DNA from 3 places in the Ruegeria sp. HKCCD6426 genome. Region 1 is predicted to be linked to each of the others. Evidence: riboswitches for the same ligand, from Rfam matches in the RefSeq annotation. Region 1 holds a riboswitch; each other region holds the start of a gene.
What was found. A riboswitch is a leader RNA that binds a small molecule or an ion and turns the genes downstream of it on or off. The one in region 1 is predicted to bind cobalamin.
Positions count from the first base shown of each region.

Region 2: linked by a shared signal. The riboswitch ahead of AC2TDA_RS15720 (energy-coupling factor ABC transporter permease) and the one ahead of AC2TDA_RS19465 (hypothetical protein) in region 1 are both predicted to bind cobalamin.
Region 3: linked by a shared signal. The riboswitch ahead of AC2TDA_RS21340 (CbtB domain-containing protein) and the one ahead of AC2TDA_RS19465 (hypothetical protein) in region 1 are both predicted to bind cobalamin.

Region 1 covers NZ_JBWVBF010000008.1:47,897-51,855, reverse strand. The annotation lists gene AC2TDA_RS19475 (DNA polymerase III subunit gamma/tau) at 1-1,565, opposite strand, end outside; gene AC2TDA_RS19470 (protein-tyrosine phosphatase family protein) at 1,704-2,207, shown strand; gene AC2TDA_RS19465 (hypothetical protein) at 2,209-2,616, opposite strand; cobalamin riboswitch at 2,709-2,931, opposite strand; gene AC2TDA_RS19460 (alpha/beta hydrolase family protein) at 3,097-3,957, shown strand.
Region 2 covers NZ_JBWVBF010000005.1:163,446-167,404, reverse strand. The annotation lists gene AC2TDA_RS15725 (adenylate/guanylate cyclase domain-containing protein) at 1-743, shown strand, start outside; gene AC2TDA_RS15720 (energy-coupling factor ABC transporter permease) at 1,056-1,739, opposite strand; cobalamin riboswitch at 1,817-2,029, opposite strand; gene AC2TDA_RS15715 (L,D-transpeptidase) at 2,244-2,906, shown strand; gene AC2TDA_RS15710 (hypothetical protein) at 2,956-3,228, opposite strand; gene AC2TDA_RS15705 (heavy metal translocating P-type ATPase) at 3,412-3,959, shown strand, end outside.
Region 3 covers NZ_JBWVBF010000010.1:53,093-57,051, reverse strand. The annotation lists gene cobA (uroporphyrinogen-III C-methyltransferase) at 1-471, shown strand, start outside; gene cobF (precorrin-6A synthase (deacetylating)) at 464-1,207, shown strand; cobalamin riboswitch at 1,251-1,456, shown strand; gene AC2TDA_RS21340 (CbtB domain-containing protein) at 1,493-1,663, shown strand; gene AC2TDA_RS21335 (CbtA family protein) at 1,668-2,366, shown strand; gene AC2TDA_RS21330 (hypothetical protein) at 2,429-2,923, shown strand; gene AC2TDA_RS21325 (DUF1636 family protein) at 2,920-3,264, opposite strand; gene AC2TDA_RS21320 (DUF302 domain-containing protein) at 3,414-3,872, shown strand; gene AC2TDA_RS21315 (thiamine pyrophosphate-binding protein) at 3,952-3,959, shown strand, end outside.

The sequences.
Region 1 (3,959 bases):
TAGATAGTCTCGCCGCCGCCTTCATTTACAACCGTCACGGCCCACCGATTGCCCGTCCACCTTTGCAGTGCAGATCCAAGCCGTTGGGCCAAGTTGGCCGAGGCGCGCTCGGTGGGCTGAAACTCGATCCGGCCCGGCTGGTAGGCCGCCAGTCTGAGATAGCTTTTGACCTCTTCCAGCAAAACGCCATCTCTGTTTGCGCGGATCAGTTCGACCACGTGATCGAAGGTCGGATAGCGCGCCAGCGCGGCCTGAACGTCCTGTGCCAGCGCCGCCGTAGGTCCACCACCGTTTCCTGTTGTCGTCGCGGCATAGGCTGGTTGCGTCGAGGCTTGCGACGCGGGTGCGGCAGTCCCTGGAATTGCAACCCCTCCGCCAGGACCTCCATTCGGAGGCGGAGGTGTATCCTGAAGGCGTTTCAGCAGTTCCTGCGGACTTGGCAAATCAGCGACGTGGGTCAGCCGGATGACCGCCATTTCCGCAGCCATCATTGCGTTTGGCGCTGCGGACACTTCTTCGAGCGCTTTGAGCAACATCTGCCACATCCGCGTCAGAACGCGCATTGGCAGAGCCTCGGCCATCTGCTGCCCCCGGGCACGTTCGTCGGGGGAAACCGTAGGGTCTTCGGCGGCGTCGGGAGTGATCTTGACGACAGAGACCCAGTGAGTGATCTCAGCCAGATCGCGCAAGACCGCAATGGGATCGGCCCCTTCGGCATATTGGGCACCGAGTTCCGTCAAGGCTCCAGCCGCATCTCCGCGCAGGATCATGTCCATCAAATCCAGCACCCGGCCCCGATCCGCCAATCCCAGCATGGCCCGTACCTGATCCGCACTGGTCTCGCCTGCGCCGTGTGAAATGGCCTGATCCAGCAACGAGGTCGCGTCGCGCGCAGATCCTTCAGCGGCGCGGGTGATCAGCGCCAGCGCATCCTCGGCGATCTGTGCGTTTTCCGACGCAGCTATTTTGCACAGCAGGCCGAGCATTTCCTCGGGTTCGATGCGCCGCAGGTCAAAGCGCTGACACCGAGACAGAACCGTTACCGGGACCTTGCGAATCTCTGTGGTTGCAAAGATGAACTTCACATGTTCCGGGGGTTCTTCCAGCGTTTTGAGCAGCGCGTTAAAGGCGCTGGTCGACAGCATGTGAACTTCGTCGATGATATAGATCTTGTAGCGCGCACTGGCGGCACGGTAGCGGACGCTGTCGATGATCTCGCGGATGTCATTCACACCGGTACGGCTGGCGGCGTCCATTTCCATCACGTCGACATGGCGGCCTTCCATGATCGCTACGCAGTGTTCGCACTGGCCGCAAGGTTCGGTTGTGGGGCCGCCGTTTCCGTCCGGGCCGATGCAGTTCATGCCCTTGGCAATAATTCGCGCCGTAGTGGTTTTACCGGTGCCACGAATACCGGTCATGATGAAGGCCTGTGCGATCCGATCCGCCTCGAACGCGTTTTTCAGCGTGCGCACCATCGCATCCTGGCCAACCAGGTCGGCAAAGGTTTCGGGGCGATATTTGCGGGCGAGAACCTGATAGGCGGGGCTGGGCGTGTCGTTCATGTCTGCTCTGGCGGATTCGAGTTATGCGGCAGCGTAGAGCGCGCTGCCCTCCGCGTCCACCGCAGGTCTGAACGAATTTTGTTTTGGATGTTGGTACGACGGTATAGAACTTGCGGGCACAGCAAATCAGGGGGATCGATGCCGCAGTTTGGAGTTCACACTTTGCAGGTCGGCGGTGGTTCGCTTGCACTGTCACCTATGCCGGGCCGGGGCGGGTTTTATTTGGCCGATCTGAAGGTGATCAGAGGCTGGGCACCGGATGTTGTACTCTCAATGACTACTTCGGCTGAGATGGGGCAGGAAGGTGCGGGGAATTTCGGGCCGGACTTGACGGAACGCGGGATCGAATGGATCCATTTGCCCATCAAGGATTTTGGATCACCGCCGCCTGAAATAACCGAGCGATGGACCGAGGTCAGCGCAAGAGTTCTGACGACTCTGTCAAATAAAGGCCGGGTTCTGGTGCATTGCCGCGGTGGATGTGGTCGGTCAGGGATGGTGGTTTTGCGTTTGATGGTGGAATGCGGTGAAGCACCAGAGGCGGCTTTGTCCCGGCTCCGTGAAATTCGCCCCTGCGCCGTCGAGACCGACGGGCAGATGCGCTGGGCCATGGGAAAGGCCCGCGCGCATTCTTTGAAATAGGTCAAACTGCCGCGAAAGACTCGGCCCGAGTCGGTTGGCTTGGCGCAAGCGCTACGGCCTCCAGCAACGCGCAAGGCGGGCTGCTGATCGCCTGAGAAGGAAGGGACGTAATTTCCGTGCCAAACATCAGCTCGGCATAGTCGTCCAACGTGTCAGAACCGATCTCGGGGTCTGCGCCGCAATAGACCCGCACCTGATCAGGCCGGGCGCGAAAGCGGGCGGTGCATCCCTTTAGGCAATGCGTCAGGTCGGTGTTGCCCTCGATTTCGAACTCGCGCGTGGTCGCAGGACCTGCGGTCGCTACGGCCTGCACCATTGCACGTGCCATACGGGCAAGTGCGGGGCAGGTTTTGCCCGTGTGCTGGCAAATAGTCGCGGTGAATTGATGTGTGTCAGTCTTCCAGATCATGCTGCGCCCTCCGCGCGCGGGACGAAGGGTGAGAGATAAGGAAAGGAAGCCTCAGAGCTGCCAAACCCTGCCCGGACACCCCGCCCGAGTTTCGGTTTTAGTTTCCGATGGCAGGTCTCCTGACTTGCGGGTCGTTGCTTTGCCGACCTTCCCAACCTTTCGGTCAGTGGTGTTTTGGCATCGCTCGCCGCTTACAGTTGCGGGGGCAGTCGCGGAATTAGTCCGTACCGGGTCAACCGGGTTGGACCGCACCGTGTTCCCTTTTCATCCCGGCCCTTGTTGGAGGGCGCGGAAACCATCACGCAATCGCTAGCGGTTGCGGTGTGACCGAGTCAAGCAGATTGGACATTCATTTGCTCGCTCCATTGCTTCGGCACGGCAAGTGGACGTTTGGTCAACCAAGTCCTGCCTTGACTCGAAACGACAGATAGGGCCGATTGAGGAGGTAAACTGATCGGTTCAGTTGTGACTGGAGAAGAGATGTTAGACGCTCGGCAAATGGTTCTTACCGAGAATATTCGGTTCCCTTCGGCGGCGGCAATGCTGTCGGGCCGCTTGTACCTGCCGGTGTCCGAACCGCAGACAGTCGTTGTTCTGAACAGCGCAACCGGGGTGCCGCGAGACTACTATCAGCATTTCGCCCAATGGCTTGCAGCTGAACAAGGTATGGCCTGCCTGACATATGATTATCGGGATTTCGGCCATTCCCTTGAGGGAAGATTGAGGGACTCAACGGTCACAATGGCAGATTGGGCCTTGGTCGACATGCCTGCTGCCCGTGCCGAGATGCGGCGACGGTTCCCAAATTCGCAGCATTGGACAATCGGTCATTCGGTTGGCGGAATGCTCGGCCCCGTGCAGCCGGATATAGACGCGATCGACCGGATGATCTGTGTCTGTTCGGGCTTGGTCACGCTGTCGGACCATCCGTGGCCTTACCGCGGGCTTGCCGGATTGTTCTGGTACGGCCACGCGCCTTTGGTCGTACGTATGATGGGATATTTGCCAGGTAGGGCGCTTGGCTTCGGTTCAGACTTGCCTCCTCAGGTCTACTGGCAATGGCGCAAGTGGTGCACCTCACCAGAAAGCTATGTGCCTGAGGTTGGTACCAGCCTACCGATGGCAGATTGGTCTCGGGCTAGCGGATCGGTTGACCTATTCGCGTTCACTGACGATCAAATGGTTCCACCTGATGCGGTTTGGAGACTGGCCGATCTATACGGACCGGACGCGAAACGTAATCTGATTGACCCTCAAAACTTTGGACTGAGCGGTATTGGCCATATCGGTGTTTTTTCACGTAAAAACGCGACAGTCTGGCCCCGTTTGATCGAAAGGTGAGG
Region 2 (3,959 bases), on a different contig from region 1:
TTGCCGGTTTTACAGGTCTGTCCGAAAGGCTTGGACCCCAGATTGTAGAACTGATGGAGCCTTTCTTTGACGCCGCTTCGTCTGCCATCGCTCGTAACGACGGTACGATCGACAAGTTTATGGGCGACGCTGTCATGGCGTTCTGGGGCGCTCCGCGACAGGATTCCAATCACGCCGAGAACGCTTGTCGCGCCGCGCTGGATCTCGTCGCTGCGGTTGCAGAAACCGATATCAGGGACGATACGGGAAGCGCTTTACGCGTGCGCATTGGACTGAACAGTGGCGAGGCGCTGGTCGGAAACATCGGCTCTGAGCAGCGGCTAAACTACACGGCAATCGGTGATGTTGTGAACGTTGCCAGCCGCTTGGAAGGCGCTAATAAAGCATATGACACATCGATCCTGATTGGCCCGGAAACGCGGCGGGCGGCGGGCGACGCGGTTATCGCAAGGCAATTGGACACCCTGGCTGTTTTTGGGCGAACCGGTGGCCTCGTTATATTTGAGTTGATCGCGATGGCCGATAGTTTCGACAAGTCTCACACCTGGATTGAGCACTATGAACAGGGGCTAACCTACTATCGGAACAGAAAATTTGAACAGGCGATCTCTGCATTTGAGGCGGCTGAAAATGAGCGTGGTGGAGATCCTGCCTCTGCGGTCATGAAAAGGCGCGCATCCGCCTTCCTGGATGCGCCTCCGCCGGACGACTGGATAGGCGTCGCGATCGCCGACACGAAGTGACCCAGCGAAGATCAGGTCTCATTTTGGCGCCCGGATGATCGCGATGCTAGCCGCTCGTTCGACCACCGTAGCTGGGAAAAAGCGGTTTAAATCCGCCATCTCGGCTTGTCACGGCCAGAACTTGGTTGTGTAAGCACTTCCGGGGTTTTCATCCGACGCTTACAGATAAGATTCCAGGGCTGTGAGCTTTGGGTTCTAGATTTATCGAAGCCGCAGTATTAGCGCATCGAGGTAAAGGTTGTGCCCAACCACTACGGGAGTTGAATACACAACCTTAGACGGCGCTTGTATCAGCGCCGCCGTTTTCTGAGGTCAAGCTTGAGCAGCGTTGTAAAGGCGCGGAGTCACAAGGCCTGTGCCGTTCAGTCCGCGAGCAGCTTTGGCCGCTGCCAGCACCGCTAGATCAACCAGCGGCTCGATGATGATGACAAGCATATAAGCACCACCGAAAGTCAGCACAGAGGCCATGGTCTCAGCGCCGAACCCCTGGCCATAGAAAGCCCAGAAAGCGACCCAGGCAACTACTCCGCCCTGATAGGCGCTGCTCAGCGCCAAAGCCTGACTGTACTTCAGATCAACATAAGCGGTACCCGGCGCGATGATACGCTTGGCCAGCGCCTGTAGCGCGAACAGCGGTACCAGCAATGTCGTCAGGTTGATGAAGTATTGCGGCAAATCGAACGGAGCAAAGAAAACGCCCTGAATCAGAAGCCCAGCTGCGAGGCCAAATGCCGCCGGTGCTGCACCCAACAGCAGGAACAGGGTGGAGCCGAGGATGAAATGGACTTCGGAAACACCAACTGGAAAATGCGGCAGGATCTCGAAAAATAGAAAAACACCAATTGTGGCGAGTGCGGAGCGCATGGCAAAAGACGCAAGACCATTTGCCCGCAGTGTGCTGAAGGTCTCCTTGGCGGCGTATGTGGCAGCCCCGGCGGCAGTTGCGTAAGACAGCACAATTTTGGCACCGTTTACGATGCCCGGTTCGATATGCATAAGTTCTCTCCCTGCCGCCTCACCCGGCGGCTGTTCAGGTCGCACCGGCAATTGATTCCGGCAATTAAGGTTTGGGCATCGCCCGATGTTAAACGGCAGGTCTCCTGACTCGCGGGTTACTGCTAAACCAACCTTCCCGGCCCGGTTTGGGGTCAGTGGTCTTTTGGCGTCGCTCTCCGCTCACAGTTGCGGGGGCAGTTACGGATTTGACACGTTTGGATGCGCCGCACCGTATTCCCTTTTAATCCCTTCGATTTTAGCCGCTGGGAACCGTAAACGAGAAACGGCTACAACGGACACATTGCTCCTGTCAATGAGGCCAGAGCTTTAGTTGCCGACTTTATTTAAAGGGGTAAAATGGGTGCAAATTAACCCATAGTCGGTCCAAAATTTTAAGTGCTGCCGGAAGCCTCTTGATACTCTGGGCGCCAGAGGAGTTAAATTTCACCAGTGGTTGCTGGAGCGAGTAGCCAGCCCGCCATGATTGGAGATCAGGATCGGAAAATGCTGACGAGACGCCATTTCATCCAGACGAGCATTGCACTGTTTTCGGCTTCGGTATCCAGCCCGGTTGTGGCCACTACCTGGCCAACCGTTTCGCAAAAGGCGGCCTGGGACGCCGCGATTACCCCACCGGGTTACAATCCGGCCACGTCCAACCCTTGGGGGGTGCATGAGCGTTTCCTGCCGCGAAGGGTTGTTGCAAATGACGGCCTTGTAGCTGGTGACATCCACGTGGACGCTGTTGCACGCTACCTTTACCATATCGAACAGGGTGGTACGGCGATGCGCTATGGCGTTGCCATTGCGCGCGGAGATTTATACGAACCTGGTACTTATGACATCCGCCGAAAGGTGAAATGGCCCCATTGGACGCCAACGGCTTCGATGATTGAGCGCAATCCGGAATACGCGCAGTACAGGAATGGTATGGAGCCGGGCCCGAACAATGCACTTGGTTCCCGAGCGTTCTACCTATTCGTCGGCAACCGCGATACTTACTTAAGGATTCACGGCACACCGCAACCCAAGAGCATTGGAGGTCGCGCGAGTTCTGGATGCGTCCGCATGATTATGGCCCATATTAACGATCTCTATCCGAATGTTAAAACCGGCTCGACGGCTTACCTGTATTCCGCCGAGAACAGAGTTAGCGCGCGGACTTAAACGACAACAACACTAGGGCAGCGTCAGCAATCCATGACCAGCGTGAAGGTCAGGCTTCACGCGCAACGCAGATCGGACCGCCGTTAGTTGCGCGCAAAGGTAACAGGGTTGTTTCCACAGGTCCGCGGTGTTCGTACCAAAAACAATTGTCCTGCGGCAAAAGACGCGCGGACGCCAAATCCTGTCCGGGTGCGGCCAAGGCCTCAACCGATTCAGGGATTTTTCCAATCTTGGTGGTTGAAGCACCAGTTCCGGACAATTGAGCGGAGCATCCAGCCGTGACTGAAAGCATCGCGATGATGGTCGCAAATTGTTTCTGCATGCGGACAGTCCGTCTTTGATCTTGATTCGTTTATAAAAAGGTCGCATCCGCCGGGATCAGTCGCAAGCCGCGATGGTCTTTCTTTGGAATGGAGACTGTTCAAAAAAATCGAAATTGGTCTTGAACCTCTAGTTGCTGCAGGTCCTATCTACCGAAGACCACAAAGAGACGTGAGGTCCATTCATGCCATCCGATAGCTGCCTTCCCGATAACACTCGTGCTGATGTCCAAGATACTTGCCAGCCCCAACAGTGCTGCGGCGGCGGGGCAGGCGAGGATGTCGTGCAGTCCGGATCAGCGCCTATAAATGGGAGAAGTTTTCAAATCTCGGGTCTGGACTGCGCTGAAGAAGTGGCAATCCTGAACCGGGTTGTGGGTCCGAAAGTTGGCGGAACCGAACATATCGCCTTTGATGTCATCAATGGCCGGATGACTTTGCTCGAGAGCGCGGGCAATATCTCGAACGACGAGGTCATGCAGTTGGTTGCTAGCACTGGGATGAGTGCAAAGCTCTGGAACGACGATGATGCAGCCCAGATTCAGGCGGCGCATATTGCCCGCCAGCGGCGGTTCACCGCTCTCAGCGGTGGGTTCTGGGCAGCGGGATTCACGTGGCACATCTTCGAGACTGGTATGGGCGGAGTGTTTGGTCTGTTCTCGGGGCACGCAGATGTAAAGATGCCATTGCCCGAGGCAGCCTTGTTTGCGGCCGCAATCCTGTTCGGTGTCTG
Region 3 (3,959 bases), on a different contig from region 1:
AAATCCGGTGATGGCGGCATGTTCGGGCGTTTGGAAGAAGAACTTGTCGCGCTGCGCGACGCCGGGATCGAATATGAGATCATTCCCGGTATTCCCTCGGCAGTTGCCGCAGCTGCCGCGGCAGGCATTCCCCTAACCCGTCGCATGACCGCGCGGCGTGTGCAGTTTGTCACCGGCCATGATGTCAGCGGCAAGTTACCAAAAGACCTCAACCTTCCAGCATTGGCTGATTCCGGCGCGACTACCGTTGTTTTCATGGGCAAGCGTACTTTTCCGCTGCTGGTCGAAGCTCTGCATGCGCACGGTCTGTCGTTGGACACGCCTGCTCTTATGGCCGAGTCGGTCTCGACCCCTGATCAGGCGTTGCACCGTTCCACAATCGGCGCCCTGTCAGAGAAGCTGGCAACAGAAATCGGAACCGCCCCTGCTCTGATCCTGTATGGACCGCTGGCTGAGTTCGGCGATGATTGAACTGAACCTCGTCGGCGTTGGTACCGGAAATCCCGATCACGTGACCTATCAGGGCGCGCAGGCGATTCGAGCGGCTGATCTGATTCTGATCCCCCGTAAAGGTGATGACAAAGCCGATCTGGCCGGAATTCGCGAGCAAATCATCGCGCATGTGGCAGACACGCAACCAAAGATTGCCTATTTTGACATCCCTCAACGGCGGGCCGAAGACGGATACCTGCGCGGAGTGGATGAATGGCATGACGCCATCGCGCGGCGATGGAGTGAAGTGATTGACGCCCATCCCGAAGCGCACACCGTTGCGTTATTGATTTGGGGCGATCCTTCGCTCTACGACAGCTCGCTTCGGATTGCCTCGCGGCTGAACCCGCAGCCGAAAACGCGTGTGATTCCAGGCATAACGGCATTGCAAGCGCTGACGGCCGCCCACGCAATACCGATCAACGACATCGGCGCGCCCTATGTCGTGACGACCGGACGCCGATTGCGCGACGAAGGCTGGCCCAAGGCGGCGTCAACCGTAGCGGTTATGTTGGACGGCGAGTGCTCCTTTCAAAGCCTCGAGATGGCGGAATACTTCATTTGGTGGGGGGCTTACGTGGGAATGAAAGAGGAAATCCTGATCCACGGCCCTTTGAATGATGTATGTGAAGAGATTCTGGCCAGTCGCGCTCGGCACAGGGCTGCGCATGGCTGGATCATGGATATCTATTTGCTGAAAAAGCGCGAGAACTGACCGAAAACGTCGCAATTGGTCATTGCGTGCACGGGCTTATCGCGGCTAAATGAAAACGTCTGGTCCTGCCGGAGTCATCCGGATGCTAAGAGGGAATTTGGTGCGGCCTGCGCGCAGGTCAAATCCAAAGCCGCCCCCGCGACTGTAAGCGGTGAGCCCTGTTCAACCAGCCACTCCCGATCTTGGGGGGAAGGCGAACAGAGGCACTGACCCGCGAGCCAGGAGACCTGCCAGGCGAACGTAGAAACACCGGCCGTCGGGTGCGGCGGCATTGGAGGACAAGAAATGACAACACAAACTCAAACGGCATCAGTCGCACGCACAGGTGTACTCTCGGCTCTGTTCGCTGTTGCGCTGGGTCTGGGCATCATCACCCTGACCGGCCACGTTCAGGCGGCTGCGCTGCATGACGCGGCACATGACGTACGCCACGCAACCGGCTTCCCCTGCCACTGAGACAATGTTCAGTCGCATTCTGACCAGCGCGTTGTTCGCTGGTGCTGCAGCGGGGCTGATTGCCGCCTTGCTGCAGCTTGCGTTTGTGCAACCTGTTCTGTTGCACGCCGAACTGTATGAATCAGGAGAGCTGGTGCATTTCGGGGCCGAGGCAGTGTCTGCCCATCCCGAATTGCCGGGCATGTTCTCGGACCTGACCCGCGACGCGCTGAGCGTGATCTTCACCATGCTGACCTATACCGGTTATGCGCTCGTGCTGATTGCCGTGATGTCGGTGACAGAAGGTCTGGGACATAAAATCGATGGCCGAACTGGAGTGCTTTGGGGCCTCGCGGGTTTCATAGCCTTCCATATGGCACCTGGCTTTACACTGGCACCGGAAGTTCCCGGTGTTGCGGCTGCCGACGTCTATGCCCGCCAAGTCTGGTGGTTCGCGACAGTGGCTGCAGCCAGCGTTGCCATGTGGCTGATCGCCTTTGGAGGCAATCTCATCAGTTACGTGGTCGCGGCCGCTCTGCTGATGGCCCCGCATGTGATCGGTGCACCGGAACCTGATGTCTTCACCGGTCCTGTGCCAACGGAAATCGGTGCCCTGTTTGCAGCCCGTGCCTTTGGTATAGGTTTGGTCGCGTGGGTTCTTGTTGGTTCTTTCGCCGGGTACTTTTGGCAGAAAGAATCTAAGCACGCTGAAGCGAACGCTTGATCAGCCTCAAATAATGCCCGTCGGGACAATCCCGGCGGGCTTTTGTTTTTCAAGGATAAGAAATGTCCCGCTCACTCGCTCTGTTTGCAATTGGTCTGGTCTTTGGCGGAGGCGCAGGTTTTGTACTGGCCGCGGCCAATGGCGTCACTTTCGACGGCCATGACCATTCCGATCCTTCTCAACACGGCGGCGGCCAAGCCGAAGCGATGGCCCACGACCATTCCACTGCTGTTAATCTGCCAGCCGGCCCGAACGCACCCGGTCTGGAGATCGCGGTGATCCAGGACCCCATGGCAGGATGGAACTTGCACGTCATGCCTCAGAACTTCCGGTTCTCGCCGGAAAACGCATCGGCGGCTGACAAAGACGGTGAAGGTCACGCTCACGTTTATATCAATGGCGAAAAACTGGCGCGGCTATACGGCAACTGGATGCATATCTCTGATCTGCCAAAGGGAGAAGTCGAGGTATCGGTTTCGTTGAACGCCAACAGCCACAGCCCGCTGATGGTTGATAACGTGCCGGTCAGTACGGCAGTTACGGTTCAGGTCGACTAAAACGCCGGAATGCGTGCACGCAGACACATTCGAAGGCGTCCGCATGGTCGGGCGTCGTCAATCCAGCCGGACGGGCTGTTCAAAATCGTCTGACATGTCGCCGCGATGTCTTCTGCATCCGCAACGACATCAATTCCTGTAAAAACGTATGAGGCGATCCCTTGCCCCTGCAATGCCAGAGCCGTTGGCGTTTCGCAGCCACTGAAGCAGGCATGGGCACTGATCTGGACCCGATCCTCCAGGCCTGACTTGGTCAGTGCCGCTTGTACGGCCTGACGTTCGGCACCGCGATCGCGCGTGCCGGCGCAGCTTTCACAGATCAGTAAACGAATCTTGTTCAACTCGGCCTCACATCGATGCATCTGCGCGTTTTTGCGTGTTTCGGTTCTGCGGTGCAAGCCTCGGCCGCGCTTTCACGCACAAGAATGTGAGTGCGCCACACAGCAAATTCTGGCAACAATCGCGCACCCGAACCATAGGAGGCGCAGCGATGAAAGCACTCATACCCGTCTTTTTCATGCTGGCCTTGCCCGCCTTGGCCCAAGAGCCTTTGGCCGGGTGGGCCGTCTATCCGACCGAAAAAACCTATGAACAGTTGGTGGACGACACCAAGACTGCTGTGAAGGAAAACGGCCTGATCGTTGTCACGCAGGCTGGTCCCACCAAGGCAGCAGCGGCCCGTGGCATCACCATACCGGGCAACCGTGTGATCGGTGCTTTCAACAATGATTACGCTGTACGCGTTTTGGAAATCTCCACCGCTGCGATGATCGAAGCTCCAATCCGGTTCTACGTGACCGAGAATGAGGACGGAAACGCCACCCTGTCTTACAAAACGCCCAGCTTTGTCTTTGCACCCTATGCGGCAGAAGGCGGGCAGGCTCTGGCCGAAATTGCCAACGAGCTGGACGCCAAGTTTCAGGCCGTGGCCGAATCCGCAGTCAAATAGTCACACTGGCGTGAACCACCTTGCGTCCGGGGGCGTCCTCCGCAATCTGCTTGCCAATAAACACTTCGGAGCATGACTGATGCAGGA